3 regions of the Cellulosimicrobium sp. SL-1 genome follow, and region 3 is predicted to be linked to each of the others. Evidence: predicted binding sites of a transcription regulator. Region 3 holds the regulator's gene; each other region holds the start of a gene.
What was found. The regulator LexA, encoded in region 3, represses DNA repair genes until DNA is damaged. The targets are predictions, from matches to a motif close to TCGAACANNTGTTCGA.
Positions count from the first base shown of each region.

Region 1: ruvA (Holliday junction branch migration protein RuvA) is a predicted target of LexA. The motif match lies at 7,927-7,942, and genes of this name have one in related genera.
Region 2: GWJ10_RS10665 (YbaK/EbsC family protein) is a predicted target of LexA. The motif match lies at 2,758-2,773, and genes of this name have one in related genera.

Region 1 covers NZ_JAACJC010000007.1:133,810-143,792, forward strand. The annotation lists gene pgsA (phosphatidylinositol phosphate synthase) at 1-259, shown strand, start outside; gene GWJ10_RS12625 (phosphatidylinositol mannoside acyltransferase) at 259-1,239, shown strand; gene GWJ10_RS12630 (glycosyltransferase family 4 protein) at 1,242-2,447, shown strand; gene GWJ10_RS12635 (hypothetical protein) at 2,444-3,094, shown strand; gene pdxS (pyridoxal 5'-phosphate synthase lyase subunit PdxS) at 3,285-4,226, shown strand; gene GWJ10_RS12645 (NUDIX domain-containing protein) at 4,286-4,849, shown strand; gene GWJ10_RS12650 (hypothetical protein) at 4,856-5,527, opposite strand; gene pdxT (pyridoxal 5'-phosphate synthase glutaminase subunit PdxT) at 5,611-6,273, shown strand; gene GWJ10_RS12660 (YebC/PmpR family DNA-binding transcriptional regulator) at 6,280-7,041, shown strand; gene ruvC (crossover junction endodeoxyribonuclease RuvC) at 7,265-7,834, shown strand; gene ruvA (Holliday junction branch migration protein RuvA) at 8,033-8,668, shown strand; gene ruvB (Holliday junction branch migration DNA helicase RuvB) at 8,671-9,747, shown strand; gene yajC (preprotein translocase subunit YajC) at 9,937-9,983, shown strand, end outside.
Region 2 covers NZ_JAACJC010000006.1:76,423-86,405, reverse strand. The annotation lists gene GWJ10_RS10675 (DNA polymerase Y family protein) at 1-1,597, opposite strand, end outside; gene GWJ10_RS10670 (hypothetical protein) at 1,594-2,676, opposite strand; gene GWJ10_RS10665 (YbaK/EbsC family protein) at 3,057-3,638, shown strand; gene helR (RNA polymerase recycling motor ATPase HelR) at 3,718-5,946, opposite strand; gene GWJ10_RS10655 (siderophore-interacting protein) at 6,373-7,365, opposite strand; gene GWJ10_RS10650 (iron ABC transporter permease) at 7,446-9,653, opposite strand; gene GWJ10_RS10645 (iron-siderophore ABC transporter substrate-binding protein) at 9,710-9,983, opposite strand, start outside.
Region 3 covers NZ_JAACJC010000010.1:86,081-96,063, forward strand. The annotation lists gene serA (phosphoglycerate dehydrogenase) at 75-1,274, shown strand; gene GWJ10_RS15845 (pyridoxamine 5'-phosphate oxidase family protein) at 1,394-1,813, shown strand; gene GWJ10_RS15850 (DUF5302 domain-containing protein) at 1,875-2,132, opposite strand; gene GWJ10_RS15855 (aldo/keto reductase) at 2,387-3,376, shown strand; gene nrdR (transcriptional regulator NrdR) at 3,442-3,972, opposite strand; gene GWJ10_RS15865 (LysM peptidoglycan-binding domain-containing protein) at 4,342-4,647, opposite strand; gene lexA (transcriptional repressor LexA) at 5,053-5,787, shown strand; gene GWJ10_RS15875 (L-lactate dehydrogenase) at 5,902-6,909, opposite strand; gene GWJ10_RS15880 (ATP-dependent DNA helicase) at 6,939-8,984, opposite strand; gene hflX (GTPase HflX) at 9,252-9,983, opposite strand, start outside.

The DNA.
Region 1 (9,983 bases), on a different contig from region 3:
CGCGCGGGCCCGCGCCGAGAGCGTCGGCATGACCGCGCAGGTCGGGATCGCCGAGCGTGCCGACCGCCTCGTCGCGGCCCTCGTCGCCGCCGGGCTCGTCGGCCTCGGCCTGCCACCCGTCGTGCTCGTCGTGGTGCTCGGCCTGCTCGCGCTCGCGAGCGCGGTGACGGTCGTGCAGCGCGTCGCGACGGTGCGCCGCCAGGCGCTCGCCCTCTCCGCGAGCGCCTCCCGGACCGACGACACGGAGGACGGTCGCTGATGGCCCTCGACGCCGGCAAGGCGTTCACGTTCGCCTGGCGCAACGCGCGCAAGGTGCCCGACCCGCTGCTGCGCGGGCTGTTCGACGCGATCGCCGACGTGACGTGGCTCCTGCACGGCGGGGGAGTGCGCCAGCTCGAGCGCAACCTCGCGCGCGTCCGGCCCGGGCTCTCGCCGCGCGCCCTGCGCCGGCTCTCGCGCGCGGGCATGCGGTCGTACATGCGGTACTACCGGGAGGCCTTCACGCTCCCCGCCTGGACGCCGGAGCAGGTCGAGGCGCGCGTGCGGCTCGTCGGGTACGAGAACCTGGCTGAGCACCTCGACGGCGACCGGAGCCCGGTGCTCGCGCTGTCCCACCAGGGCAACTGGGACCTCGCGGGCGCGTACGCGACCCCGCACATCGCGCCCGTGCTCACGGTCGCGGAGCGGCTGAAGCCCGACGAGCTGTTCGAGGAGTTTCTCGCGTTCCGCACCGGGCTCGGGCTCGAGATCCTCGCGCTCGGCGACGGCGACGTCTTCCGCGACCTGGTGCGCGGCGCGAGCCGGCCGGGGAAGATCATCCCGTTGCTCGCCGACCGCGACCTCACCCACCGCGGCGTCGAGGTCGACCTCTTCGGCGAGCGGGCGCGGGTCGCGGCCGGGCCCGCGGCGCTCGCCGTGAGCACGGGCGCGCCGCTCGTGCCGGCCGGCATCCACTACGAGCGGCTGCGCGGGGAGCGGCGCCGGGCCGCGGGCTCGCCCTGGGGCCTGGTCATCCGCTTCTTCCCGCGCGTCGAGATCGCGACGGACGTCCCGCGCGCCCAGCGAGTGGCCGCGGCGACGCAGTCCTGGGTCGACGCGCTGAGCGTCGCGATCCGCGAGCACCCGCAGGACTGGCACATGCTCCAGAAGGTGTTCGTCGACGACCTCGACCCCGAGCGCTACGCGCGCACGCGCGCCGCGGCGGGCGAGCCGGCCCCGGGCGCGGAGCGTGCCGCATGAGCCTGCGCGTGGGCATCGTGTGCCCCTACTCGTTCGACGCCCCCGGCGGCGTGCAGTTCCACGTCCGCGACCTCGCCGAGGCGCTCATGGCGCGGGGCCACGAGGTCTCCGTGCTCGCCCCGGCCGACGACGACACGCCCGTCCCGGACTACCTCACCTCCGCCGGCGGTGCGGTGCCGGTGCGCTACAACGGCTCGGTCGCGCGGCTCACGTTCGGCCCGCGCACGGCGGGCCGCGTGCGCCGGTGGCTCGACGCCGGACGGTTCGACGTGCTGCACCTGCACGAGCCCGTGACGCCCTCGCTGAGCATGCTCGCGCTCTGGATCGCGCAGGGCCCGATCGTCGCGACGTTCCACACGTCGCTCGTGCGCTCGCGCGCGCTCCAGGTCGCCTACCCGCTCGTGCGGCAGAGCCTGGAGAAGATCGACGCGCGCATCGCCGTCTCGGAGGACGCGCGGCGCACGCTGGTGGACCACCTGGGCGGGGACGCCGTCGTCATCCCCAACGGCGTGTACGTCGACACGTTCGCCGACGCCGTGCCGAGCCCGGCCTGGCAGGGCACGCCCGAGGCGCCGACGATCGCGTTCCTCGGGCGCCTCGACGAGCCGCGCAAGGGCCTGCCCGTCCTGACGGCAGCGATCCCGCGGATCCTCGAGCAGCTCCCCGGCGCGCGGTTCCTCGTCGCCGGGCGCGGCGACGACGGTCGGGACGCCGCGATCGAGGCGCTCGGCGCGCACGCGTCCTCCGTCGAGTTCCTCGGTGGTGTGAGCGACGAGGACAAGGCGAGCCTGCTCGCGTCGGTGGACCTCTACATCGCCCCGCAGACCGGGGGCGAGAGCTTCGGGATCGTCCTCGTGGAGGCGATGAGCGCCGGGGCGTGCGTCGTCGCGAGCGACCTCGGCGCGTTCCGCCGCGTGCTCGACGACGGCGCCGCGGGCGTGCTGTTCCCCGTCGGCGACCCCGAGGCGCTGGCCCGGGCGGTGGTCGACGTCCTCGCGGACCCCGACGCCCGTGCCGCGCACCGGGCGCGTGCGGCCGAGTTCGTGCGGCGGTTCGACTGGTCCGCGGTGACCGACCAGGTCTCCGCGGTGTACGACATGGTGCTCGCGGCGTCCGAGGCGGTCATCCCCGTGCACGAGGACCCGCGCTCGCGCCGCGGCGGGCGGTTGCTGGGCCGCGCCCGCGAGGAGGAGGTGGGTCGCCCGTGACCTGGTCCGAGACCGCCGTCCTCGTCCTCGTCGTCGCGGCCCTGGCCGCGTGGCTGCTGTGGGTCGCCGCGTCGCGGCTCGACCGCCTCCACCGCAAGGTCATGGCGTCGAGGCTCGCGCTGGACGCCCAGCTCGTGCGCCGCGCGTCGGCCGCCGTGGACCTCGCGGCGTCCGGCGAGCTCGACCCCGCGAGCTCCGTCCTCGTCGCCGAGGCGGCGCACGCCGTCCTCGACGACGACGCCGACGCGCGCCGGCTCCGCGAGCAGGTGCCCGGCCTCGTGCCGGCGGACGGCCCGCGGCCCCGGCGCCTGCTGGGCGGCATGGCGGAGTCGCGCGCCCTCGCGGAGAGCGACCTCACCGCGACGCTGCGCTCCGCGCTGGAGGACGCCGACGACCTCGCCGAGGTGCGGTCGGTCCCCGCCGGCGACGAGCTGCTCGCCACGCTGTCCGCCGCGTGGTACCGCGCCCAGCTCGCGCGCCGCTTCCACAACGAGGCCGTCGCCCAGGCGCTGCGCGTGCGCAGCAAGTGGTGGGTGCGTCTGTTCCACCTCGCGGGCCACGCGCCGATGCCCGTCACGGTCGAGCTCGACGATGCGGCGCCCGACGCGCTCGTGCGCCCTGTCGCCACCGCGGCCACGCCCGACTGAGCGTCGGCTCTCGCGGGTCGTACCGGGCTCGGCGGCCGCTCCCGGCCGGTCCGGGGACCGGGGCCGTGGACGGCCCGACGTTAGGATGGGGAGCGCGTGGGAGCATGTGCCGTCGAGCCTGTTCGACGGCGTCCGCGCGCGATCGCGCGACGTTCCCCTGACCTGAAGGTGTGAGGTACCGGTGACCAACGTGGCCGACCAGAACGTCCCTGCCGAGAGCGCCCCGGGCGCCGCGACCGCGGAGGGTGCCGGCGCGGTCGGCACCGCGAGGGTCAAGCGGGGGATGGCGGAGATGCTCAAGGGCGGCGTCATCATGGACGTCGTCACGCCCGAGCAGGCGAAGATCGCCGAGGACGCCGGGGCCGTGGCGGTCATGGCGCTCGAGCGCGTTCCCGCTGACATCCGCGCGCAGGGCGGAGTCTCGCGCATGTCCGACCCGGACATGATCGACGGGATCATCGAGGCCGTCTCCATCCCCGTGATGGCCAAGGCGCGCATCGGCCACTTCGTCGAGGCGCAGGTGCTCCAGTCGCTCGGCGTGGACTACGTCGACGAGTCCGAGGTCCTCACGCCGGCGGACTACTCCAACCACATCGACAAGTGGCAGTTCACCGTCCCGTTCGTGTGCGGGGCGACCAACCTCGGCGAGGCGCTGCGCCGCATCACCGAGGGCGCCGCGATGATCCGCTCCAAGGGCGAGGCCGGCACGGGCGACGTCTCCAACGCGACCACGCACATGCGCACCATCCGCGGGGAGATCCGCCGCCTCACGTCGCTCCCCGAGGACGAGCTGTTCGTCGCCGCGAAGGAGCTCCAGGCGCCGTACGAGCTCGTCAAGGAGGTCGCCGCGACCGGCAAGCTCCCGGTCGTCATGTTCACCGCCGGCGGGATCGCGACCCCGGCCGACGCCGCGATGATGATGCAGCTCGGCGCCGAGGGCGTGTTCGTGGGATCGGGCATCTTCAAGTCCGGCAACCCCGCCCAGCGCGCGGCCGCCATCGTCAAGGCGACGACGTTCTACGACGACCCCGACGTGGTCGCCAAGGTCTCGCGCGGTCTCGGCGAGGCGATGGTCGGCATCAACGTCGACGACATCCCCGTCCCGCACCGTCTGGCCGAGCGCGGCTGGTGACCGACCGCCGCGCGTCGCAGCCGTCCGTCGTCGTGCCGACGACGGACGGCTGAGCCGTCGTGGCCGAGGCCGCCGGAGCGCCGTCGTCCCTGGGCCCCGACTGGGTGCTCGGGGACGACGGCCTGTACTTCCGCCGCGGCGCGCGCGTGCTGCTCCTCGACGACGCCGACCGGATCCTCCTCGCACGCGGGCACGACGTCGACCAGCCCGAGCGCTCGTGGTGGTTCACGATCGGCGGGGGAGTGGACCCGGGCGAGAGCGACGTCGACGCCGCGCTGCGCGAGGTCCGCGAGGAGACGGGCCTGCGTCTGGACCCGGGCGCGCTCGTCGGCCCGGTGTACACGCGCAGCGCGATCTTCGACTTCTACCGGCAGCACTGCCGCCAGGACGAGGTGCTGTTCCTCGCGCGCGTCACGGGGGCGGACCGCGACGGCGGGCTGAGCCGCGACGGGTGGACCGACGTCGAGCTCGACGTCGTCGACGAGATGCGCTGGTGGGCGCTCGACGACCTGCGCGGCGTCCAGATCGAGGTCTTCCCCGAAGGGCTGCCCGACCTCGTCGCACCGCTGCTGCGCGGGTGGGACGGCGTGACGCGGCACCTCGGCACGGCGCGCGCGGACTGACCGGCGCTACGCCCGGCGGGCGATCACCCGCCACACGATCCCGCCGACGAGCAGTCCCGCGCCCAGCAGCCCGCCGCCGATCGCGACGAACCACAGCACGATCGTGCCGCCGAGCGTCGCGAAGAACGTGCCGAAGCGCCAGCCCTCGGTGACGACGAACGTCGTGCCCGCGGGCGCTGCGCCCTGCGCGACGGCCACCGTGCACGTCCCGGACGCGGGCGGCGTGACCTCGGCCACCGTCGTCGCCTGGGAGGAGCCCAGGCCGGAGCTGCCGGACACCGACGGGGCGCTCACCGTGAGGTCGCCGTCGGCGCAGGTCACGGTCACGTCCTCGACGTCGAGGCCCGCGCCGTCCGAGGACCCCGCGCTCCCCACCGCCCAGATGCTGTACGGCTGGCCGCCCGTGACCTCGAGCTCCGCCTCGCCCGGCACGTCGCCCGACGCGAGCGCCGCCGACCCGGGCCGACCCGCGCCGTCGATCACGCCGGTCGGCAGCGCCCGGACGAACGTCGTGACGCCGAGGACCCCCGCCACGAGCGCGAGCACGAGCACGACGGCGCCGACCACGATCATCGTCGTGGCGCCGCGCGTGCTGCGCGGGGGCCGCGGCGCCGCCCCGGGGTACGGCGCCGGACCGGGCGCGGGGTAGGGCTGGCCGGGGGCGGGCGGGTACGTCACGACGGCGAGGCTAGCAACCGTGGGCGCGGCCGGAGGCCCACCGCGGGACAAGCGGCGGAGCCGCCGACGTATCATTCCCCTTCGTGACGATCACGATCGGTGTCCTCGCCCTCCAGGGCGACGTGCGCGAGCACCGCGCCGCGCTCGAGGCCGCGGGCGCCCGCACGGTCGGCGTCCGCCGCCCCGAGGAGCTCGCCGCGGTCGACGGGCTCGTGCTCCCTGGCGGCGAGTCGACGACCATCGACAAGCTCCTGCGCATCTTCGAGCTCGACGAGCCGCTGCGCGCGCGCATCGCCGAGGGCCTGCCCGTCTACGGCTCGTGCGCCGGCATGATCCTGCTCGCCGACCGCATCCTGGGCGGCACCGCCGACCAGCGCACCATCGGCGGGCTCGACGTGACGGTCCGGCGCAACGCGTTCGGCCGGCAGGTCGACTCGTTCGAGACCGACCTCGCGTTCGCGGGTCTGGCGCCGGCGGACGACGGGCGCGACGGCGCACCGAGACCGGGCCAGGACGAGGACGCGGTGCACGCCGTGTTCATCCGGGCGCCCTGGGTCGAGGAGGCCGGGCCCGGGGTCGAGGTGCTCGCACGGATCCCCGAGCACGGCGCACCCGGCATCCCGGCGGCTGCCGCCGGTAGGATCGTCGCAGTCCAGCAGGGATCGCTGCTCGCCACCTCGTTCCACCCGGAGATCTCCGGGGACGCGCGCGTGCACGAGCTGTTCGTCAGAATCGCGAAGGGGTAGGAACGCATGTCAGGGCACTCCAAGTGGGCCACGACCAAGCACAAGAAGGCGGCCATCGACGCCAAGCGCGGCAAGCTCTTCGCGAAGCTCATCAAGAACATCGAGGTCGCGGCGCGCACGGGCGGCGGTGACCCCGCGGGCAACCCGACGCTGTTCGACGCCATCCAGAAGGCGAAGAAGTCGTCGGTCCCCAACGACAACATCGACCGCGCCGTCAAGCGCGGCTCGGGCACCGGCGCCGACGCCGTCGACTACCAGACGATCATGTACGAGGGCTACGGCCCCAACGGCATCGCCGTCCTGGTCGAGTGCCTCACCGACAACAAGAACCGCGCGGCCTCCGAGGTCCGCCTCGCGTTCAGCCGCAACGGCGGCAACCTCGCCGACCCGGGCTCCGTGTCCTACCTCTTCGCGCGCAAGGGCCTCGTCGTCGTGCCGAAGGCGGAGGGCGTGACCGAGGACGACGTCATGCTCGCCGCGCTCGAGGCGGGGGCCGAGGAGGTCACCGACTCCGGCGACGTCATCGAGGTGCTGTCCGAGGCGAGCGACCTCGTCGCCGTGCGCAGCGCGATCCAGGAGGCGGGGATCGAGTACGACTCCGCCGACTCGATCTGGCACCCGTCGATGGAGGTCGAGGTCGACGCCGAGGGCGCGCGCAAGATCCTGCGCCTCATCGACGCGCTCGAGGACAGCGACGACGTGCAGAACGTCTACGCCAACTTCGACGCGTCGGACGAGGTCATGGCGGAGCTCGAGAACGACGACTGATCCCGTCGGCTCGGTCACCGAGACCGACGACGTGGTCCCCCTGGGGTGGCGGGGCGGGTGAGGCGCGCGCGGTCTACCATCCGCGGTGCTCGTCCCTCGCGCCGCTCCCGCCAGGCCCGCCACGACCGCGCGCACCTCACCCGCCCCGCCGGTGTCGGCTCGCCGTGGTCGGCGGCCCGCGAGGCGGACGGGTTCCGTGGTCGGGTCGTGGGAGGGTACTGGGGTGCGCGTTCTCGGAGTGGATCCTGGGCTGACCCGGTGCGGTGTCGGGGTGGTGGACTCCGCGCGGGGGCGGCGGGCCGAGCTCGTCGCGGTCGGGGTGATCCGGACGGACCCGGAGCTGAGCGTGGACCTGCGGCTGCTGCGGATCGCGGAGCGGCTCGACGCGTGGTTCGACGAGCACGTGCCCGACGTCGTGGCGGTCGAGCGCGTGTTCGCGCAGCACAACGTCGGGACGGTCATGGGGACCGCGCAGGCCGCGGGCATCGCGATGGTCGGGGCCGCGAAGCGGGGCGTCCCCGTCGCGCTGCACACGCCGTCGGAGGTCAAGGCCGCGGTCACGGGGAGCGGACGCGCCGGCAAGGAGCAGGTCCAGCGCATGGTCGCGGGGATCCTCGGCCTCGCGGAGCCGCCGAAGCCCGCGGACGCGGCCGACGCGCTCGCGCTCGCGATCTGCCACCTGTGGCGCCCCGCGGGCGCCCTGCAGGGCGGCGAGCGGCACGAGCTCACGGCCGCCCAGCGCGCCTGGGCGGCCGCCGAGCACGCGGCGAAGGGACGGCGCGCGCCGCGCTAGCGGCGACGCTGCCGCCGGTCGTGCCGGTGGGGGTGCCGGCGGTCCGTGTCGGTCGGTCGGCGGGTGGGCGGCCCTTGCTAGAGTGACCGCGGTCGTACGGGTGTTCGACGCGCCTCTCGGTGCGCGGCCCGACGGCGGTCCTCGGGGCCGGCGGACCATCGGACCAGGCCGGGGCTGCCGGCCGGGAGAGGAGCCTGCGTGATCGCGTCCCTGAGCGGTGTCGTGGCGAGCGTCCAGCTCGACCGCGCCGTGCTCGAGGTCGGAGGAGTGGGCTACCTCGTCCACGCCACGCCCGCCACGCTCGCCGGCCTGCGCGTCGGGGAGACGGCGCGCCTCGCGACGAGCCTCGTCGTGCGCGAGGACTCGTTCACGCTCTACGGCTTCGCCGACGACGACGAGCGCGCCGTCTTCGAGACCGTCCAGACCGTGAGCGGCGTCGGTCCGCGCCTCGCGCTCGCGATGCTCGCCGTGCACACGCCCGACGGCCTGCGTCGTGCGGTCGCGGGCGCCGACATCGCCGCGCTCGTGCGCGTCCCGGGCATCGGCAACAAGGGCGCGCAGCGGATCGCGCTCGAGCTCGGCGACAAGCTCGGCCCGCCCACGGGCGCCGACGCTCCCGAGGCGGGATCGACCGCCTCGGCGTCGGCGCCGCGTCCGGAGGACCGGCGCGACCAGGTGGTCGAGGCGCTCGTCGGGCTCGGCTGGAACCTCAAGGCCGCCGACGACGCGGTGTCCACCGTGCTCGCCGAGGCAGGCGTCGACGTCGTCGAGGCACCCGACGTGGCGGGCGCGCTGCGTGCCGCGCTGCGGGTGCTCGGCGGGCCGAGGAGCTGACGGTGGCGACCTTCGACCAGGTGGGACTCGACGACCTCGGCGGGGACGGCACGTTCTCGTCCGAGCGCATCGTCGCGGCGGGTGCGGACGACCTCGAGCGCGCGGCCGAGGCCGCGCTCCGGCCACGACGGCTGGAGGAGTTCGTCGGCCAGGCCGTCGTGCGCGACCAGCTGTCGCTCGTGCTCCAGGCCGCGCTCGCGCGGGGGAGCGCGCCCGACCACGTGCTCCTGTCGGGGCCGCCCGGGCTCGGCAAGACGACGCTCGCCATGATCATCGCCGCGGAGCTCGGCACGTCGCTGCGCGTGACGTCCGGGCCCGCGATCCAGCATGCCGGCGACCTCGCGGCGGTGCTGTCCTCGCTCGAGGAGGGCGAGGTCCTGTTCATCGACGAGATCCACCGGCTCGCGCGACCGGCCGAGGAGCTCCTCTACATGGCGATGGAGGACTTCCGCGTCGACGTCGTCGTGGGCAAGGGGGCCGGGGCGAGCGCCATCCCGCTCTCGCTGCCGCCCTTCACGGCGGTCGGCGCGACGACGCGCGCGGGGCTCCTGCCCGCGCCGCTGCGCGACCGGTTCGGCTTCACCGGGCACCTGGACTTCTACTCGGGCGACGAGCTCGAGCGCGTGCTGACGCGCTCGGCCGGCCTGCTGGGCGTCGCGCTCGACCCCCAGGCCGCCCGCGAGATCGCCGGGCGTTCGCGCGGCACGCCGCGCATCGCGAACCGCCTCCTGCGGCGCGTGCGCGACTGGGCGCAGGTGCGCGGCGACGGGACCATGGACCTCGCGGCCGCGCGCGCGGCCCTCGAGGTCTACGAGGTGGACCCGATCGGCCTCGACCGGCTCGACCGCGCGGTGCTCACCGCGCTGTGCACGCGCTTCAACGGCGGTCCCGTGGGCCTGACGACGCTCGCGGTGACGGTGGGCGAGGAGGCGGAGACCGTCGAGACGGTCGCCGAGCCGTACCTCGTGCGCGAGGGCTTGATCGGGCGGACGCCGCGAGGCCGCGTCGCGACCCCGGCTGCCTGGGCGCACCTCGGGCTCACTCCGCCGCGGGAGGGCGGCACGCTCTTCGACGCCTGAGGCGACGCCGGAGGTCACGAGCGTGCGAGGATGCTCCGTGACGGCGGTCACAGGCGCTCCGCGGGTGGTCCTAGAATGGTCGGGACCCGGGCGGGCGGAACTCCGCGGCGAGACGGCTCGTTGGTGAACCGTGCGCGCACGCCTAGACTGCGCGCAGATCCCGCACAGAACAGGACACGAGACTCCGTCATGGATATCAGCTTCATCCTCATCCTCGCCCTCGCGGCGGGTGCGAT
Region 2 (9,983 bases), on a different contig from region 3:
GCCACGGCCCGGCCCAGTCCACGACGGCGCGCGCGGACCCGGGCCCGGGCAGCGCCGTCTCGTCCCGGGGCGGCACCGCACGGCGCGGGCCCTCCTCCGGCGCGGGGGCCGGCCACCGCACGGCCGCGGGCTCGCCGCTCATCGCGAGGCGCGCGTCGACGACGACGGGCCGCCCGGCGTCGTCGAGCACGACGACGTCCTGCGGCTCGACGGGCACGAGCGCGGGGGCCGGGCTCGGCAGCGCGCCGGGCCACGGCAGGGCCGGGTCGCGCGGGCGCACGACGTCCTCCCCGAACGGCACGAGGTGCACGCGGTCGGTCGCGTCGCGGCCGCCCTGGACCTGGACGCGCAGGACGGCGTCGCCGCCGAGGATGCCCTGCACGCGCCCGAGCGCGCGGTGGGCCCGCGCGTCCTCGCCGCTCGACGCGCCCCACAGGCGCGGCTGCTCCGCCCCCGCGGGCACGACCTCCTCGGCCGTGAGGGACAGGCGGGCCAGCGGCGCGACGCCCGGGACGACGTCGGCCCCGCCGGGCGAGCCACCCCGCTCTCCTCCGCGACCGCCCCCGCGCGCGGCCCGGGCCGCGCGCCCGGCGCGGACGGACGTGGTGGTGAGCCAGCCCTCGAGCTGCCACCGGACCTTGTCCGTGAGGCGCGCCGGGCTCATCGCGCCCGGCCCGTCGAGCCGCCAGGTGCGCTCGAGGTCGTCGCCCTCGACGGTCCGCGCCGTGATGCGCAGGCGCCCGGCGACGAGCGAGCGCGCGACGAGCTGGTCGTGCAGGTCCTCGGAGAGCCGACGCGCGGCGAAGGTCGCGACGTCGACGCGCTCGGCGGGCGGGTCGAGCTCGGCGCTCACCGCGACGTCGGGCTCGACGCGGCGCCGCGCGGGCGGACGCAGGTCCTCGCCGCGCGCGAGCCGGTGCGCCCACGCGCCGAGGTCGCCGAAGCGCCCCTCGACGGTCGCGGGCGGCAGGGCCGCGAGCGCCCCGAGGGTGCGCACGCCGAGCCGGCCCAGGAGGTCCACGAGCTCGTCGACCGCGACGGCGGCGTCCGGCCGGGCGGTGACGTGCACGAGGTCGCGCGCGGGCCGCGGCGCGAGGAACGCGGCGGAGCGGCCGGGCGGGACGACGGCGGCGTCCCGCGCGGCGAGCACGGCGCCGAGGATGCCGTCGGCGACGCCCACCTGGCTCTCGTGCCCGGTGCGCTCGGCGACGCGCGCGACGAGCGCCTCCGCGAGCGCGGCGTCTGACCCGTGGTACCGGCTCGCCCCGGCGGCGGGCAGGAGCAGCAGGCCGGGCCGGGTGATCTCCAGCCCCGCGACGACGGTCTCGGCCGCGAGCGCGACGGGCTCGAACTCGCGGGCGTCGCGCGCGTCGTCGACGTCGAGCAGCTCGAGCTCGGGGCAGCACTCGCGGGCCCGACGGCGGCGCATGCCCCGGCGCACGCCGTGGGCGCGCGCGGTCGCGGAGACGGCGACGACGCGGCGGCCGTCGTGCGTCGCGGCGGGGACGTGCGCGGGGACGTCGCGCGCCGCCATCGCCGCGAGCACCGGCCAGTCCGGCACCCACAGGGCCGCAGTGCGGGTCGGGCTCGTGGTCATCCGACGAGCCGGAGCCGGGAGGGCCGGTCGGGGTCGTCGGCCCGGGCGGTCTCGTGGGCGGTCACGGCGGCCCCGGCCACGGTGGCGCCGGTCCCGGCCGCGGGCCGGGTGCCGCGGGCGTCCTCGGCGAGGAACGCGGGCCAGTCCTCGTGGACGAGCGGGAGCTCGACCTCGAGGCGCGCGGGGCGCGCGGCTCCCCCGCGGCCCGCGCGCTCGACGACGAGGGTGCGACGGCGCAGCCAGCCCGCGCCGCGGTCCGCCCCGGACCAGCCGCCACCCGTCACGGTGAGCGCGACGTGCGCGCCCGGCCACGTCCCCGCGGCGACGAGCAGCGCCCCGCGCTCGCGCGCCCGCGCGGCCAGGCGCCGTCGGTCGGGGTCGGTGAGGGCGGCGTCGGGCCCGACGACCACGACGTCCAGGCCGTCGACGAGCGCCGAGATCGCGAGCGCCGCGTCCGGGCCGGGCCGCGGGACGAGAACGACGCGGTCGAGGTCGGCGCCGGCGTCGGCGGCCGCGAGCAGCCCGACGGCGGGGAACCCGACGGCGGCGGTCCACGCCCCGGCCCGCGACGGCCGCGCGACGAGCGCGAGCAGGAGGCTCGTCGAGCCGCGCACCGCCAGCACGGTGCCGCGCTGGAGAGCGCCGAGCGGGAGGAGCGGCGCGAGCGCGTCGTGCACCGGCCATACCCGCTCGTCCGTGCCCGCGTCCCGGCTCGCGCCCGAGGTCCGGACGTGGCGGGTGCGGGCGCGCGCCGGAGGGTCGGGCGGCGCGGGGGCGGGCCGCACGACCGGCGAGGCGGCGGCGTCCGCGAGCGGGGCGACCTCGGCGAGGAGTGCGGTGCCGGCGCGCGGGACGGTGCCGGCACGCGGGGCGGTCTCGGTGCGTGGGACGACGGCCGGTGCCGCCGGGGCGGTGAGCGGTTCCGGGGCCGCGGGGGCGACGACGGGACGGTGTCGGCGGACGCCCGTACGCTCCTCCGCACGGCGCAGGACGGCACGGGCGCGCTCGGCCTTGTCGACGGCCGCAGCCGTCGGGCCTGGTGTCCCCGCCCGTTCGGCGGGGTCGGCGAGAAGGGTCATCTCGCCTCCCGGGGTGGTGCTCGGACGGGACGCGCACCGCGCGTCGACTGCTGCGGGCGGTGTGCTGCACCCGCTGGGCGTTCGAACAAACGTTCGAACACTTCCAGTGAACGACCGCCGCTCCGAGGTGTCAACTCCGCAGGTCGGAGGCGCCTGCTTCGTCCGAGATGCCCACCCCAACCTTCGACTCCCACTGGAGACTTGCCCGAAACCCTCGACCTCTACCTGACCCTCCTCCCCCGCCGACCATGCGGCTGTCGCCCGTCCGGCGGGCGGCACGGGCTGCGACCGCATGCTCGGCGGGCTCGAGGGGCTCCGGGGGCGTGTTCGGCATCCGGCCTCTCCCGCGCGGCGGCCCGCCGGGGTGGCAGGCTGACGCCATGGACGCCCGCACGACCCTGCCCACGCTCGGCTCGCTCACCTGGGAGCCGGCGCTCGACCACCTCGACCTCGTCGCCCCCGTGACCGCCGACGCGCTGCGCCGGTGGGCCGACGCCGACCCGGACGTCGCGACGCTCGTCGCCGTGACGGAGATCGACCCCGACCTCGCCGACACCGCGACGCTCAACACCGCGTTCGACCTGCCCGTCGAGGCCTCGGCGAACTGCGTCGTCGTGGGCGGCACGCGGGCGGGCGACGAGCGCGTCGCCGCCGCCGTCGTGCGGGCGCACACGCGCGCCGACGTCAACACGCGCGTCCGCAAGCTGCTCGACGTGCGCAAGGCGTCGTTCCTGCCGACCGACCGCGCGACGGCCGAGTCCGGGATGGAGTACGGCGGCATCACGCCCGTCGGGCTGCCCGAGGGGTGGCGCGTGCTCGTCGACTCCCGCGTCGTGACCGACGGCGCGCTCGCGCTGATCGGCAGCGGCGTGCGGCGCTCGAAGCTGCTGCTCCCCGGCGACCTGCTGGGCCGCCTGCCCGGTGTCGAGGTCGTCGAGGACCTGGCCGTCCCGGTCGCCTGACCCGTCCCCCTGCCGAGCACGACCTGGCGGTCGCCACGGGCGGCCTGACGACCGCCAGGTCGTGCTCGACGCCCGGTGCTCAGCGATCCAGGACGACGAGCCGCTGCGTCGCGCGCGTCATCGCGACGTAGCGGTCGACCGCGCCCTCGACGCCGTCGCCGAACGCCTGCGGCTCGACGAGCACCACGAGGTCGAACTCGAGGCCCTTCGCCGTCTCGGGCGTGAGCCACCGCACCCGCGCGGCCCCCTCGCCCTCGCCACCGACGCCACCGACCCTGCCGTCCGACTCCTCGCCGGACGGCCCGGACGACTCGGTGGCGGCGATGACGCACACCGTGCCGTCCGCGTGCTCGGCGAGCCACGCGCCGAGGACCGCGTCGAGGTCCGCGACCGCCCCGTGGGCGACGGGCACGCCCGTGCTGCGCACCGACGTCGGGACGTTCGCGTCCGGGATCGCGGCCCGGACGACGGGCTCCGCCTCGGCCATGATCTCCCGCGGCGTGCGGTAGTTGACGCTCAGCGACGCCTCCTCGACGCGGGCGAAGCCCACGCGCGCGAGCCGCTCACGCCACCCCTCCGGGAAGCCGTGGCGCGCCTGGGCCCGGTCCCCGACGACCGTGACGCTGCGCGACGGGCAGCGGCTGAGGACCATCTGCCACTCGGCGTCGCTGAGCTCCTGCGCCTCGTCGACGACGACGTGCGCGAACGGACCTGCGAGGCGGTCGGGCGTCGCGACGGCGAGCGCGCCGTCGTCCACCAGCGCGTCGCGCAGGTCCTCGCCGCGGAGCATCTGCATGACCCCGAGCTCGCTGTCGTCGGTCGCCACGAGGTGGTCGACGACGTCGTCCATGCGCGCGCGCTCCGCCGCCACGGCGGCCTCGTTGCGGCGGCGGCGGCGCGACGCCTCCGGGTCGCCGAGCCGACGGCGCGCGGCGTCGAGCAGCGGGAGGTCCGCCGTCGTCCACGCGTGCGCGTCCGGGCGCTGGAGCGCGCGCACCTGCTCGGGCGTGAGCGACGGCGCGCACAGCCGCAGGTAGGCGGGCACGGACCACAGGTCGGCCACGAGGTCCGTCGGCTCGACGAGCGGCCACGCGCGGTCGAACGCGGCACCGAGCGCGCGGTGGCCGCGCAGGGCACGGCGCACGTCGTCGGCCTCGACGTCCACACCGTCCTCCGCGGCTCCCCCGCAGGCCTTGTCCACGAGGATCTCGACGAGCGCGGCCCAGACGTCGTCGCGCGCCTCGTTGTGCGGGGTGCCCGGATCGACGGACTCGAACGCCTCGGCCCAGTCGGCCGGGGAGAGCCAGACGTCGGCCCACGGCGTCTCGACCTCCCTGCCCTCGGCGAGCGGGCGTTCGGAGAACCGTACGGCGGGCTCGATCGCGGCGACGAGCGCGGCGGACGCCTTGAGTCGCGCCACCTCGGGGTCGGTCTCGGCGCGCGCCGTCGCGCCCTCGGGGACGAGGTCGCGCAGCGTGCAGGTCTGCACGCCCTCCTCGCCGAGGCTGGGCAGCACGTCGGCCACGTACGCGAGGTACGGACGGCTGGGCCCGACGACGAGCACGCCGCCGCGCCCACCACCGCTCCCGCCACCATGCCCACCACCGTGCCCGCCGCCCACGTGCGGGTCGGCGTACAGCAGGTAGGCCGCGCGGTGCAGCGCCACGACCGTCTTGCCCGTGCCGGGGCCGCCGTCGACGACGAGCGCGCCGCGCGAGCCCGCGCGCACGATCGCGTCCTGGTCGGCCTGGATCGTGCCGAGCACGTCGCGCATCCGCGGCGACCTGCTCGCGCCCAGGCTCGCGACGAACGCCGACTGGTCGTCGAGCGCCGCGCTCGACCCGGCGCCGTCGGGCACGAGCTCCTCGTCCCAGTAGTCGGTGACGCGCCCGCGCGCCCACCGGTACCGGCGCCGCGCCGCGAGGCCGAGCGGCTGCGCGGGCGTGGCCGCGAAGTACGGCTCGGCGGCGCGCGAGCGCCAGTCGACCAGCAGGCGCTCCCCCGCCGGGTCGGTGAGGCCCACGCGGCCCACGTACACCGGGGCGGAGCCGTCGGTGAAGGTCATGCGACCCAGGCACAGGTCGACGCCGTAGCGCTGGAGCAGCCGCAACCGGCTGCTGAGGCGGTGGATCTCCTGGTCGCGCTCGAGCGCCTCGGTGCCGCTCCCGCCCGGCGCGCGCCGGGCCGCGTCGAGACGCTGCGCGAGGTCCGTCACGGAGTGCTCGAGGCTCGCGGCGATCGCCGCGAAGTGGCGCTCGTCGGGGTCGACGAGCGACGGGTCGGCCTTCGCGGCCAGCCGCGCGGGCAGGTCGAAGAACGGCGCGGGCCGTGGGTCCTGGTCCGCGGTCGGGCGGGTCGACGGGCGGCGGGACGGGTCGGTGGTGGCGGTCACGGGGGCGTCGGGCAACGTCATCAGCTCCGGTCCGGGTCCTGCGGAGGGACGCACGGGCCACGACGACCCGCGCACGAGCGGAGATTCTGCGCCCCCGAGGGGGCCTTGCCGCAAGACCCCCGGTGCGCTATACCTTGGAAAGGGAGGCCGGTCGAGCCTCCCTTTCTCGTTGCCGGACGTCGTGCCGGTGCGCTCGGTGCCGACGCTCTGGGTACCGACGTCGACCGCGCAGCGTCTGTGCGGCGCCGCACAGCCGAGATGCGAGAAGTGGCCCCCTACCGTGCTCGGTGGGGGCCACTTCTCGTGTCTCGACGGGACCCTCGACAGGATCCCGGGAACGCCTCAACTCTCGGCGCGGCCCTCGCGCCAGTAGCCCATGAACGCGACGGCGCGGCGGTCGACGCCGAGGTCGGCCACGAGGTGGCGGCGCAGCGTCTTGATGGCGCTCGCCTCGCCCGCGAGCCACGCGTAGAGGACGGTCTCCTCGTCGAGGAGCCCCGGGACCTCCCAGAGGATCGACGCGTCGACGTCGACGTCCTCGAGGTCCTCCGCGGTGCGGCACTGGACGGGCGGGTCCGTCCCGAGGACGCCCGCACCGAGCATGCGCGCGGCGGCCTCCTTGACGGCCGGCACGAGGCGCGCGCCGTGGGCGTCGTGGGGCCCGCCGGGGACGTCGTCGCGCGCGAGGAACGTCACGCGCACCCCGGGCGGGGTCACGAGGTCGCGCGCGTCGCCCACGTGCGGGACCTCGACGTAGACCTCGCCCCACGCGTCGGCGGGCAGGTCCTCGCAGATCGCCGCGAGGGCGGGCAGCGCGGTCTCGTCGCCCGCGAGCAGGAGCGCGTGCGGGCGGGTGGGCGGGCGGAACTCGATGCCGCCGGCCGGGCCGTCGAACGTGGCGTCGGGGCCGAGCAGGACGAGCGGCGTGCCGACCTCGGCGGCGAGCGCCCAGCGCGACGCGGGGCCGGCGTCGCCGTGCAGCACGACGTCGACGTCGACCTCGCGCGCCTCGGGGCGCACCGCGACGGTCGTGTAGGTGCGCAGCGGGTTGCGGCGCTCCTCGGGCTGGTCGCGCCACGCGGCGTACCAGGACTCGGCGTCGCGCACGAGGTGCGCGTAGCCGCCGTCAGGCGCGGGGAGCACGAACTTGATCCGGACGTCGAGACCCGGGTCGCCGAAGAGGTCGAGCTCCGGGCCGGTGAAGGTGAAGCGACGGAAGCTCGGCGAGAGCTGCTCGACCCGCGCCACCTCGACGTCGAAGAAGCGCCAGGGGGCGGTCGCACGGGCGACGGGACGACGAGCGCGGGTGCGGGGTGCGACGACGGTCTGGCTCACACAGGTGAGGCTAACCTACGCGCCCACGGCGGGGTCAACCGGTCCGGGACGCGGACCTGCGCCCGGCGGGGTGAGACACGTCACGCTCCGCGGCCGCGGCTGCGCCAGAGCAGGTAGACGAAGTACGGCGCGCCCAGCAGCGCGGTGCCGAGACCCGCGGGGATCTGCCCGGGCGCGATGACGATGCGGCCGAGCGTGTCCGCGACGGACACGAGGAGGGCCCCGAGCAGCATCGCGACGGGCACGACCCGGGAGTGCCGCGACCCGACGAGCGCGCGGGCGGCGTGCGGCGCGACGAGGCCGACGAACGCGAGCGCCCCGATGGCGCACACGGCCGCGGCGGTGAGCAGCGCGGCGACGCCGAGCAGGAGCAGCCGCGTGCGGTCGAGCGCGACGCCGAGGACGCGCGGCGTGTCGTCGTCGAGCGCCACGACGTCGAGGTCGCGCCGGAACACCGCGGTGAGCGGGGTGAGCACGAGCAGCGCGAGCGCGACGGGGATCAGCTGCTCGAGCGTGCGCCCGTACGTGGAGCCCGACAGCCACGTGAGCGCGAGGTTCACGTCCCACGGCGCGACGACGACGACGAGCAGCGTGATGATCGCCATCACCCCGGCCTGGGCGCCGATGCCGATGAGCACGAGCCGGTCGGAGCTCAGCCCGCCCCGGTAGGAGAGCCCGTAGACGAGCCCGAACACGGCGAAGGCCCCGACCGCGGCGGCGGCGGACATCGGCCAGATCCCGACGCCGGGGACGAGCAGGATCATCGTCACGGCACCGAGGCCGGCGCCCGACGTCACGCCGAGCAGGCTCGGCTCCGCGAGCGGGTTGCGGCACACGGCCTGCACGATCGTGCCGGCGAGCGCGAGCGCGGCGCCCGCGAGGAGGGCTGCGAGCACGCGCGGGACGCGCTGGTCGAGCACGAACGTCACGTGCCGGCCGGCGACGCCGGCCCACCAGTTGGCGACGTCGCCCAGCAGCACGACCCGGTCGCCGAGCAGGAGGCCCGCGACGGCGGCCGCGGCGACGGCGAGCGACAGGACGACCACGACCACGACGACCGCGCGCCGCGAGCGCGGCCGGCTCAGCGCACCGTGCCCGCCGCGCGACGACGCGGGCCCCGAGTCGCGCAGGCGGCGCGCGAGCCACACGAGCAGGATCGCGCCGAGGACGGTCGTGACGATGCCGGTCGGCACCGCGATCGAGAGCGTCCCGGGCAGCAGGAGGCGGAGCAGGACGTCGGCGCCGAGCACGACGACCACGCCGACGAGGGCCGCGAAGGGCAGGAGGAGCACGTGCCGCCCGAGCCCGGGCACGCGACGCGCGACGAGGCGGGCCACGACGGGCGCTGCGAGACCGACGAACCCGACCGGCCCGGCGACGGTCACGGCGATCGAGGCGAGCAGGACGGCGACGAGCACCGAGGCGACGCGCGTGCGGCGCACGTCGACGCCGAGGACGGTCGCGGCGTCGTCCCCGAGCCCGAGGAGGTCGAGCCGGCGCGCGAGGACGAGCGCGGCGAGGACGCCGACCACGACGACGGGCGTGGCCAGCGTGACCGTGCGCGTGCCCGACTGGACGATCGAGCCGCTCCCCCACGCGAACAGGCCCATCGTCTCCTGCTCGAACAGCACGAGGAGGACCGTCGTCAGCGAGTGGAGCGCGAGCATGATGGCGGAGCCGGCGAGCACGAGCCGGGTCGGCCCGTCGGCACCGCCGCGCGCCAGGACGAGCACGAGCCCGGCCGCGGCGAGCCCGCCGAGGAACGCGAGGCCGCCCTGGAGGTAGAACGGGACGGAGAGGCCGAACGCGGCGACCACGACGACCGTGAGGTAGGCGCCCGCGTTGACCGCGAGCGTGTCGGGCGACGCGAGCGGGTTGCGCGCGACCGACTGCAGCACCGCCCCGGCGACGCCGAGCGCGACCCCCAGCAGCAGCCCGGCGAGGAGCCGCGGCACGCGCGACGCGACGAGGACGGCGACCGTCTGGTCGACTCCGTCTCCCCCGGTCGCGAGGCGCAGCAGGTCGAGCGGGCCGACGTCGGCCGTGCCCTGCGTGAGGTGCACGGCGGCGAGCACGAGCGCGACGACGACCGCCGCGAGGAACGCGCCCGCGACCCCGAGGCGCGACGTCCGCGCGCGGGGGGCGGCCGCCGTCGGGCCCGGGGCGGTGCCGGTGCCCGGAGGGACGCCGCCCTCCGGGCCGTCCGCGCCGGGGACGACGGCCGGAGCCGGGTCCTCCAGGAGGAGGGTGTCCGGCTCCGGCGCGGTGCGCTGCTCTCGCCTGCTCACAGTGGGTCTCGTCAGCCTTCTCGTCGTCCTGGCGGGGTGCGCGCCCAGGTGCCGCGTCAGGCCGTCAGGGCCTCGACGACGGCGTCGGCGTAGGCCGCGGCGGACAGCGGGCCGCCGAACATCCAGATGCCGTCGGGCAGACGGTGCACGTCACCGGCCGTGACGAACGGGAGCTGCTCCCACACGGCGTTGCCGGCGAGGCCCTCCTCGAACGGGTTCGCCTCGGAGTCGCTCGCGACGTAGAGGAACTGCACGTCGCCGAGCTGGGTGAGGCCCTCGACGTCGGTCTGCGCGAGGCCGTAGTCGGGGTCGCCGCCCTCGGTCCACGCG
Region 3 (9,983 bases):
GGGCGCGGGGTCACCTCGTCCCGAGGGTCAAGACCCGTTTGGTCCGGACCGCGGGACGGGCGCACCATGGGGACGTGCTACGCGCCCTCCTCCTCGAAAACCTGCACCCCCTCGCCGCCTCGAACCTCGAGGCCGCGGGCATCGACGTCACCGTCCGCACCGGGGCCCTCGACGAGTCCGAGCTGATCGAGGCGCTCGACGGCGTCCACCTGCTCGGCATCCGGTCCAAGACGAACGTCACGGCGAACGTGCTCGAGAACGCTCCCGACCTGGTGGCGCTCGGCGCGTTCTGCATCGGCACGAACCAGATCGACCTGCGCTCGGCCGCGACGCAGGGCGTCGCCGTGTTCAACGCGCCGTTCCAGAACACGCGCTCCGTCGTGGAGCTCGCGCTCGCCGAGATCATCGCGCTCACGCGCCGCCTCACCGAGCGCGACCGCGCGCTGCACGAGGGTCGCTGGGACAAGTCGGCCGAGGGCGCCCACGAGGTCCGTGGCCGCACGCTCGGCATCGTCGGCTACGGCAACATCGGCACGCAGCTCTCGGTGGTCGCCGAGAACCTCGGCATGTCGGTCGTGTTCTACGACACGGCGGAGAAGCTCGCGCTCGGCAACGCGCGCCGCATGGACACGCTCGACGAGCTGCTCGAGCAGGCCGACGTCGTCACGCTCCACGTCGACGGGCGCCAGGGCAACGCCGGGCTGTTCGGCGCCAAGCAGTTCGCCCGCATGCGCCCGGGCTCGATCTTCCTCAACCTGTCGCGCGGCTTCGTGGTGGACTACGGCGCGCTGCGCGAGGCGATCGTCGAGGGCCGTGTGGCCGGTGCCGCGGTCGACGTCTTCCCGCACGAGCCCAAGCGCAAGGGCGACGCGTTCGACTCCGAGCTGCGCGGCCTGCCGAACGTCATCCTCACGCCGCACATCGGCGGCTCGACGGAGGAGGCGCAGGAGGCGATCGGGCAGTTCGTGTCCGCCAAGCTGCGCGACTACCTCACCACCGGCTCCACGACGCTCAGCGTCAACGTGCCGAACCTCGCGCTCGAGCAGACGACGGGCATCACGCGCATCACGCACCTGCACCGCAACACCCCCGGCGTCCTCGCCGCCGTCAACGCGACCCTCGCCGAGCACGGGACGAACATCGAGGGCCAGCTCCTCGCCACGCGCGGCGAGATCGGCTACGTCGTCACCGACGTCGGCTCGCGCGTGGAGCCCGCCGTCATCGAGGCGCTGGCCGCGATGGAGCAGACGATCGCCCTGCGCATCCTCGACTGACGCAGCCCCGCACCCCGGGACCCTTCGCCGCGCGCGGCCCGTCCGCACGCGGCGAAGGTCCTCGGCGGCCGTGACCTTCGCCGCTGAGCGCCGCTCGCGCGCCGGTGCCACGATGAAGCATGACCGGATACTTGCACGACGCGCCGCAGATCCTCGACGCCGACGCGTCGTGGGACCTCGTGGAGGGGACCCACGTCGCACGCCTCGCCGTGAGCGTGCGGGGCGAGCCGGACATCTACCCCGTCACCGTGCGGGCGCACGAGCGCACGCTCGCGTTCCGCACGGTCCCGGGCACGAAGCTCGCGACGCTCGCGATCAACGAACGGGTCGCCCTGGAGTGGGACCACGTCGACGACGACGGGGCGTGGAGCGTCGTCGCGCGCGGCACCGCCCACCGCCTGCGCACCGAGCACGAGGTGGATCCCGTCCGGGAGGGTGCGGACCCGCTCGTCCCGACCGTCGACGTCCCGACCGAGGAGTGGGTCGTGGTCGAGGCCCACGAGCTCACCGGGCGACGCTTCGCGCGCGCGGAGCCGTAGACCCCCCGACGCACGACGTCCGGCCGCCCCGCAGGGGACGACCGGACGTCGGAGGTGGCGCTCAGCCGGACTTGCGGCGGAACGTGCGCTGGACCGGTCCGACGGTCTCCGAGCCGTGCACGGAGCCCGTGTTCGACTCGCCGTCCGCCGTGCGGTGGCGCGCGGCGTTCTTCCGGTCGAGCGCCTCCCGGAACTTCGCCTTGGCCTCCTCGGTCGGTGCGGTCTCTGCAGCGGGTCGCTGCGGGTCGGACGCCATGGCGGTCTCCTCGTCGACGGGGAACTCGGTGGGGTACTGCGGTCGGCCCGACGCTGCGGGCACCCCGCCAGCGTCCCCCACCGGGCGGTCCGACGCCACCTGATTTGTCCGCTCGGCCCGGCCGTCCCGGCCCTGCGGGCGGTGGCGCAGGCGAACGCGCTGCGAGCGCCCTCGACCGCGCGGCGAACGCCGTCGGGTAGCGTCGGGACGTGTCGCCCGATCCCACGCCGCAGGCCTCCCCCGCTCCTCCCCACGCCACAGGCGCTCCCGCGCCGGCGCGCGCCGAGCTCCCGCACCGCACGCTCGGCCGGAGCGGCCTGAGCCTGCCGGAGGTCGCGCTCGGGCTCTGGCAGAACTTCGGCGTCGCCGACTCCTTCTCGACGCAGCGCGAGATCGTGCTGCACGCCGTCGACCGTGGCGTGACGCACCTCGACCTCGCGAACAACTACGGACCGCCCGGGGGTGCTGCGGAGGAGTCGCTGGGCCGGCTGCTCGCGCGCGAGCTCCGACCCGTGCGTGACGAGCTGGTCGTGACCACCAAGGCGGGCTACCGCATGGGACCCGGCCCCTACGGCGAGGGCGGGTCCCGGAAGTACCTGCTCTCGTCCCTCGACGCGTCGCTGCGCCGGCTCGGGCTCGACCACGTCGACATCTTCTACTCGCACCGCTACGACCCGTCCACCCCGCTCGAGGAGACCATCGGTGCGCTGGCGACGGCGGTCCGGTCGGGGCGCGCCCGCTACGCCGGCATCTCGTCGTACTCCGCCCGGCGCACGCGTGAGGCCCTGCGGGTCGCGGCCGACGTCGGGGTCGAGCTCGTCGTCACGCAGGTCTCCTACTCCATGCTCAACCGGTGGATCGAGGCGCCCGACCCGCACGACGAGGCGGGGGCCACCGTGCTCGACGTCGCGGGCGACGAAGGGCTCGGCGTCGTCGCGTTCTCCCCGCTCGCCCAGGGCATGCTCACGGACCGCTACCTCCACGGGGTCCCGGACGGGTCGCGCGCGGCGCGCGGCGGGCCGCTGCGTCCGGCGTTCCTCTCGGAGAAGAACCTCGACCGCGTGCGCCACCTCGACGAGCTCGCGCGCGCCCACGGGCGGACGCTCGCGTCCACGGCGATCCGCTGGGCGCTGCGCGACGAGCGCGTCACGTCGGTCCTGCTCGGCGCGAGCTCGACGCGCCAGCTCGACGACAACCTCGCGGCCCTCGACGCCCCCGACCTCTCCCCCGAGGAGATCGCGGCCGTCGACGACCTCCCCGTGGACACGGGCATCAACATCTGGGCGTCGCGGTCCAGCGACCTGTAGCCGCCTCCGGCTGCGGGGCCCCGCATCCTGGGACCGGAGTCACGAGGCGCGGAATCTCGTGAGCGTCAGGCCTGGGGTGCCGCCTCGCGGTCGGTCGCGGCGTCGTCGGCGGCCTCGGGCGCCGCACGGCCCGCCGCCGCCTCGCGCTCCTCCCGGTCGACGCGCAGCGACGTGATGGCGCTCTCGAAGTCCTCGAGCGAGTCGAACGCCTGGTAGACGCTCGCGAAGCGCAGGTAGGCGACCTCGTCGAGCTCGCGCAGCGGCCCGAGGATCGCGAGGCCGATCTCGTAGGCGTCGAGCTCGGCGCTCCCGCTCGCGCGGATGGTCTCCTCGACGCGCTGCGCGAGGACGGCGAGGTCGTCCTCGTTCACCGGGCGCCCCTGGCAAGCCTTGCGGACGCCGTTGACGATCTTCTCGCGCGAGAAGGGCTCGGTCACCCCGGACCGCTTGACCACGGACAGGCTGGCGGTCTCGATCGTGGTGAAGCGGCGGTTGCACTCCGGGCACTGGCGTCGCCGGCGGATGGAGGCACCGTCGTCGGACGTGCGGGAGTCGACGACGCGGGAGTCCGCGTGACGGCAGAACGGGCAGTGCATGGCGGGGCTCCTCCGCGGGTCGCGCCGACAGGTCGGCGCGACGAACGTATGTCGTCGCGGGCGCGCGGTGCAACACGCCGACGGCGCACCCGACCGTGGACGGCAGAACGGGGGCGGTCGAAGTCGACCGCCCCCGTCGGGACGCCCCCGTCCCCATCTCGCGCGCGACTCGCCTCGCGCGCGGCGACGTGCACAGGAGTCGCGGTTGTCCGCGCACTCCTCGCCTCGTCCGCCCAGCCCCCCAGCCGGCGTGTGAGGTGCCACTAACTTAGGCGGACCTAACGGAGCGGCGCAACCCTCGGCCGCAACCTGTCGCGCGTCGGCACCGTGTGCTGCGTCACAGGTCCTGGGCCACGGCCGAGCGCCGCGTCACCGCTCGGCGACCGGGAGCAGGATCGTCTGGCCGGCCTGCACGCCCGACGACGACAGGCCGTTCAGCTCGACGAGCCCGCTGACCACCTCACGGAGATCCTCGCCCGGGGCCGCGACTCCCTGGGCAAGCTCCCACAGGGTCTCCCCCGTGCTCACGACGTGGACCCGGACCTCGACCGGCTCCCCGGGCCCGCCCGCGACGGCCAGGCCGACGCGCGCCGCGAGGACGAGCACGACGGCCACGAGGAGCACGAGGACCGCACGGCCGCGTCGCGTGAGCCGCAGCGGTGCCTGCGGGCGCACGCCTCGCTCCGCCGCAACGCCCCGCCCGAGCGCGGGCGGCGCTGCCGTCGCCATCGCCACCGTGCCCATGTCCCCTCCGTCCCGGCCCGCGAGCCCGATCGCCTTCCCCGGTCGATCGGACCCGCGTGCCCGTCTCATCTCCACGCCGACCCGCTGCGGTCGAACACCTGTACGTAGAACATCTGTACGAAGGTCTATCACGAACGACCGACAGAGTCGAGACATGCTCGAACAGGTGTTTGATTCGTGTCGCATCCTCCCCTAGCCTGGGCTCAGGTCGGTTCGCCGGACATGTCCGCTCGGACCCGGAGGGGCGACCGAGCTCCCGGGGCGCACGCTCCGGGGAGGGGAGGCCGCAGGCCCGGCTGGCGCCGGCGGCACGCGACGGACGAGGGCGGAGCGACCATGGCGGGACGAGGCACGGACAGGGCACGGGGGCTCGCCGAGGTGCGCGAGCTGCCGGACGGGTCGGCAGGGGGTGACGGGCTCACCCCGCGCCAGCGGCTCGTGCTCGAGACCATCCGCGCGTGCGTCGAGCAGCGCGGCTACCCGCCGAGCATGCGCGAGATCGGCGAGGCCGTCGGGCTCACGAGCCCGTCCTCCGTCAAGCACCAGCTCACCACGCTCGAGCGCAAGGGGTTCCTGCGGCGCGACCCGAACCGTCCGCGCGCCATCGAGGTGGTCCAGCCCGACGACGCCCGCCGCGCGGCCCCGCTCGCGCCAGCTGGCACGGCCCCCGAGCCGGCGTACGACGAGGCCCACCCCGCGCCGTCGTACGTCCCCGTCGTCGGCCGTATCGCCGCCGGTGGCCCGATCCTCGCGGAGCAGGTCGTGGAGGACGTCTTCCCGCTGCCGCGCCAGCTCGTCGGCGAGGGAGAGCTCTTCCTCCTGCGCGTGCAGGGCGACTCGATGATCGACGCCGCGATCTGCGACGGCGACTGGGTCGTCGTGCGGCGCCAGCCGGTCGCGGAGAACGGCGAGATCGTGGCCGCGATGATCGACGGCGAGGCCACCGTGAAGAGCCTGCGGCGCGCCGACGGCCATGTCTGGCTCATGCCGCACAACGCCGCGTACGACCCGATCCCCGGCGACGACGCCCAGGTGCTGGGGCGCGTCGTCTCCGTCCTGCGCAGCCTCTGAACGGTCCCCGAGCGGCTCCGGGCGCCCCTGCGGGCAGGCTCCGGACAGCACGAGAGCCGGGCGGTCCCTCGACCGCCCGGCTCTCGTCGTGCCAGGCCCGACGAGCCAGTGGGCTCAGAGCCCGAAGCGTCGCGCGACCGCGCGCAGCGACTCCGCGGACGAGCGCAGGCCCGCGAGCTCGTCGTCCGCCAGCGGGACCTCGACGCGCTCCGTCGCGCCCCGGCGGTCGACGAGCGTCGGGAGCGACAGGCAGACGTCCTCGAGCCCGTAGATGCCGTCGAGGAGCGTCGACACGGGCAGCACCCGGTGCTCGTCGGCGAGCACCGCCTCGATGATCCGGGTGCCCGCGAGCCCGACCGCGTAGTTGGTCGCGCCCTTGCCCTCGATGATCCGGTAGGCCGACTGCACGACCTCCCGCGCGATCTCGTCGCGCACGTCGCCCGTGAGCGGTCCCCGACCGCCGATGCCCTGCCACTCGAGCAGCGGCGCACCGCCGATCGTCGCGGAGCTCCAGAGCGGGATCTCGCTGTCGCCGTGCTCCCCCGCGATGTACGCGTGCACGTTCTGCACCGCGACGCCGCAGTGCTGCGCCACGAGGAACCGCAGCCGCGAGGAGTCGAGCACGGTGCCGCTGCCGAAGAGCTGGGTCGGGGGCAGCCCCGAGAACTTGAGCGCCGCGTACGTGACGATGTCGACCGGGTTGGTCACCATGACGTAGACGGCATCCGGGGCGACCTCCACGAGGCCCGGGAGGATCGTCCGCATGAGCCCGATCGTGCCCTCGGCGAGGTCGAGACGCGTCTGGCCCGGCTTCTGCTTGGCGCCGGCCGTGACCACGACGACGTCGGCGCCCGCGCACACCGCGACGTCGTCGGACCCCTCGACGCGCGCCATGGGCATGAACTGGATGCCGTGCTGGAGGTCGAGGACCTCGGCCTCGACCTTCGCGCGGTTGACGTCGAGGAGCGCCACCGTGCGCGCCGCGCCGCGCATGAGCGCGGCGTAGGCCAGCGTCGAGCCGACGGCACCGGCGCCGACGATCGCGAGCTTCGTGGTCCGCGCTCCCCCTCCCGGACCGCCCGTGGTCGCGTCGCCGGTGCCCTGCGGTGACGTGCTCGTCATGTCGCCTCCGTGAAGTCGCTGGAAAGGGCTCAGCCTAGGGCGGCGAGGCGGCGGAGCGCAGCGGTGGCCACGTCGCGGTCGGTCGTCTGCCAGAACCCTGGCATGGACCGCGTGAGGAACGACCCGTAGCGCGCCGTCACGAGCCGCGGGTCCAGGACCGCGACGACCCCGCGGTCGGCCGTGGACCGCACGAGCCGCCCGGCACCCTGGGCGAGCAGGAGGGCCGCGTGCGTCGCGGAGACCTGCATGAACCCGTTGCCACCCGCGGCCTCGACGGCGCGAGCCCGCGCCGACCTCACCGGGTCGTCCGGTCGCGGGAACGGGATGCGGTCGATGAGCACGAGCTGGCACGACGGCCCAGGCACGTCCACGCCCTGCCACAGCGACAGCGTGCCGAACAAGCACGTCGCCGGGTCCTCGGCGAACTCCCGCACGAGGGTCGGCAGCTGGTCGTCGCCCTGGCACAGGACCGGCACGTCCAGCCGCTCGCGCATCGCCTCCGCCGCGGCCACCGCGGCGCGCCGCGAGGAGAACAGGCCGAGGGTCCGACCGCCGGCGGCCTCGACGAGCGCCGCGATCTCGTCGAGCTGGTACTCGGTCGACGCCTCGCGGCCGGGCGTCGGCAGGCGCTTCGCGACGTAGAGGATGCCCTGGCGCGGGTAGTCGAACGGGCTCCCGACGTCGAGCCCGCGCCAGCGCGGCGCGTCGCCGTCACCCGCGTCCGCGGCTCCGCCCGTCGCCGCGGGGCCGAGCCCGAAGGTGCGCGCGACGGCGTCGAAGCTCCCGCCGAGCGCGAGCGTCGCGGACGTGAAGACGCCGGTGCGCTCCGCGAGCAGGTGGGTCCGGATGAGGCCCGCCACGCCGAGCGGGGCGGCGTGCAGGCGGCTCGCGCCGTCGCCGAAGCGGTCGCCGGACCAGCCGCCCTCCCCGGGCCGCGAGCACCACAGCACGTCGTGGCCCGTGGGGTCGGCCGCCATGCGCTCGGCGACCTCGAAGAGCTGCAGCATCGTCGACTGCGCCATCTTCAGGCCCGTGTCCGGCTGGGCCGGCTTGGTCACGCCGGTCTCGGGCTTGAGCGTGGAGAGCACCTCGCGCGCGGCGTCCCGGACCGCCGCGACGGCCGAGCGCGCGGCGTCGGGCAGGCCGTCCGGGAAGCGCTCGGCGGGCAGCGACCCGACGACCGTGCCGAACGCGGCGGACGCGGCGTCGAGCGCGTCCGTCGTGACCCCGCCGTGGCGGCGGGCGAGGCGCGCCGCGCCCTCGATCGCCGGGACCGAGAGGTCCACCGTCGCGGCGGCCGTGACGCGGTCGGCGAGCTCGTGCGCCTCGTCGACGACGAGGACGTCGTGCTCGGGCAGCACCCCGGGCGACCCCATGGCCGCGATGCCGAGCATCGCGTGGTTCGTCACGACGACGTCGGCCTCGCGCGCCGCGGCGCGCGCCCGCTCGGGGAAGCACTCGGCGAGCAGCGGGCAGCGCTGACCCAGGCACTCGAGCGCCGTGACGGAGACCTGCCGCCACGCCTTGTCGCTCACGCCGGGGACGAGGTCGTCCCGGTCGCCCGTGGCCGTCTCGTCGGCCCACTCCCGCAGGCGCACGACCTGCTCGCCGAGGGCCGCCATGCTCGTCCCGGCGCGCGCGGCGGGGTGGTCGGCGGCGCCCGCCGCCTCGCCGGGGAGGTCGAAGAGCGTGGGCTCGTCCGCGGGGTAGCCGCCCGCGATCTTGTGCACGCACAGGTAGTTGTGCCAGCCCTTGAGGAGCGCGATCGACGCGGCCCGCGGGAGGCGGTCCGCGACGGCGTCGGCCACGAGCGGGAGGTCCCGCGTGATGACCTGGCGCTGGAGGGCGAGGGTCGCCGTCGAGACGACGACGCGCTCGTCGGTCGCGACCGCGTGACGCACGGCCGGCACGAGGTAGCCGAGCGACTTCCCCGTCCCGGTCCCGGCCTGGACCACGAGGTGCTCGGAGCCCTCGATGGCGTCCGTGACGGCGCGCGCCATGGTCCGCTGGCCGTCGCGCCGTGCGCCGCCCAGGCGCGTGACCGCGAGGTCGAGGAGCTCCTCGACGGCGGGCACGTCGCCGGACGCCGACGCAGCCGCGTCCGCCCCGGCCCGGCCCGTCGCCTCCGTGTCCGGACGGTCGGGCACGGGTGCGGTTCGGGTGGAGGGGGGCACGCGACGAGTCTACGGTCGGGCGCCCACGCCGCGGGCGAGAGCTGTGGACGCGGCGAAGACGGGACGACCCCGCGCGGCGCAGGCCGCACGGGGTCGTCCACGAGGTCGGACGGCGGGTCCGCGCGAGGTCGGGCCGCCCGGTCCGCCGGCGGTCCCGGCGGGAGGAGCTCAGCTCGCCGCGGAGGCTCCGACGAGCTCCGTCGCGAGCGCCTGGGCGACGCGGCCGCGCAGGAGCGTGCCCTCGGGCGTGTGCTCCTCGTGGTCGATCTCGCCCTCGGTGTGCACGCGGTGCACGAGGTCGCCCCGGTGGTACGGCACGACGACGTCGATCTCCACGTCCGGACGCGGGAGCTCGTGCGCGATGAGCTCGCGCAGGTGCTCGATCCCCTCGCCCGTGTGCGCCGACACGACGACCGTGCGGCGTTCGCGCAGCCGGATGCGCGCGATCGTCTCCGGGTCGGCGAGGTCCGCCTTGTTGAGCACGATCACCTCGGGCACGTCCTCCACGCCCGGGATGTCGGCCAGCACGTGGCGCACCGCCGCGATCTGGCCCTCCGGGTCCGGGTGCGAGGCGTCCACCACGTGCAGCAGCAGGTCGGCGTCGCCGACCTCCTCGAGCGTCGAGCGGAACGCCTCGACGAGCTGGTGCGGCAGCGCGCGCACGAACCCGACGGTGTCGGCGAGCGTGTAGACCCGGCCGTCCTCGGTGCGCGTGCGGCGCACCGTGGGGTCGAGCGTCGCGAACAGCGCGTTCTCGACGAGCACGCCGGCGCCGGTGATGGCGTTGAGCAGGCTCGACTTGCCCGCGTTCGTGTAGCCCGCGATCGCGACGGACGGCACGGCGTGCCGCTTGCGCGACGCGCGCTTCGTCTCGCGCCCCGGGGCCATCGCCTGGATCTC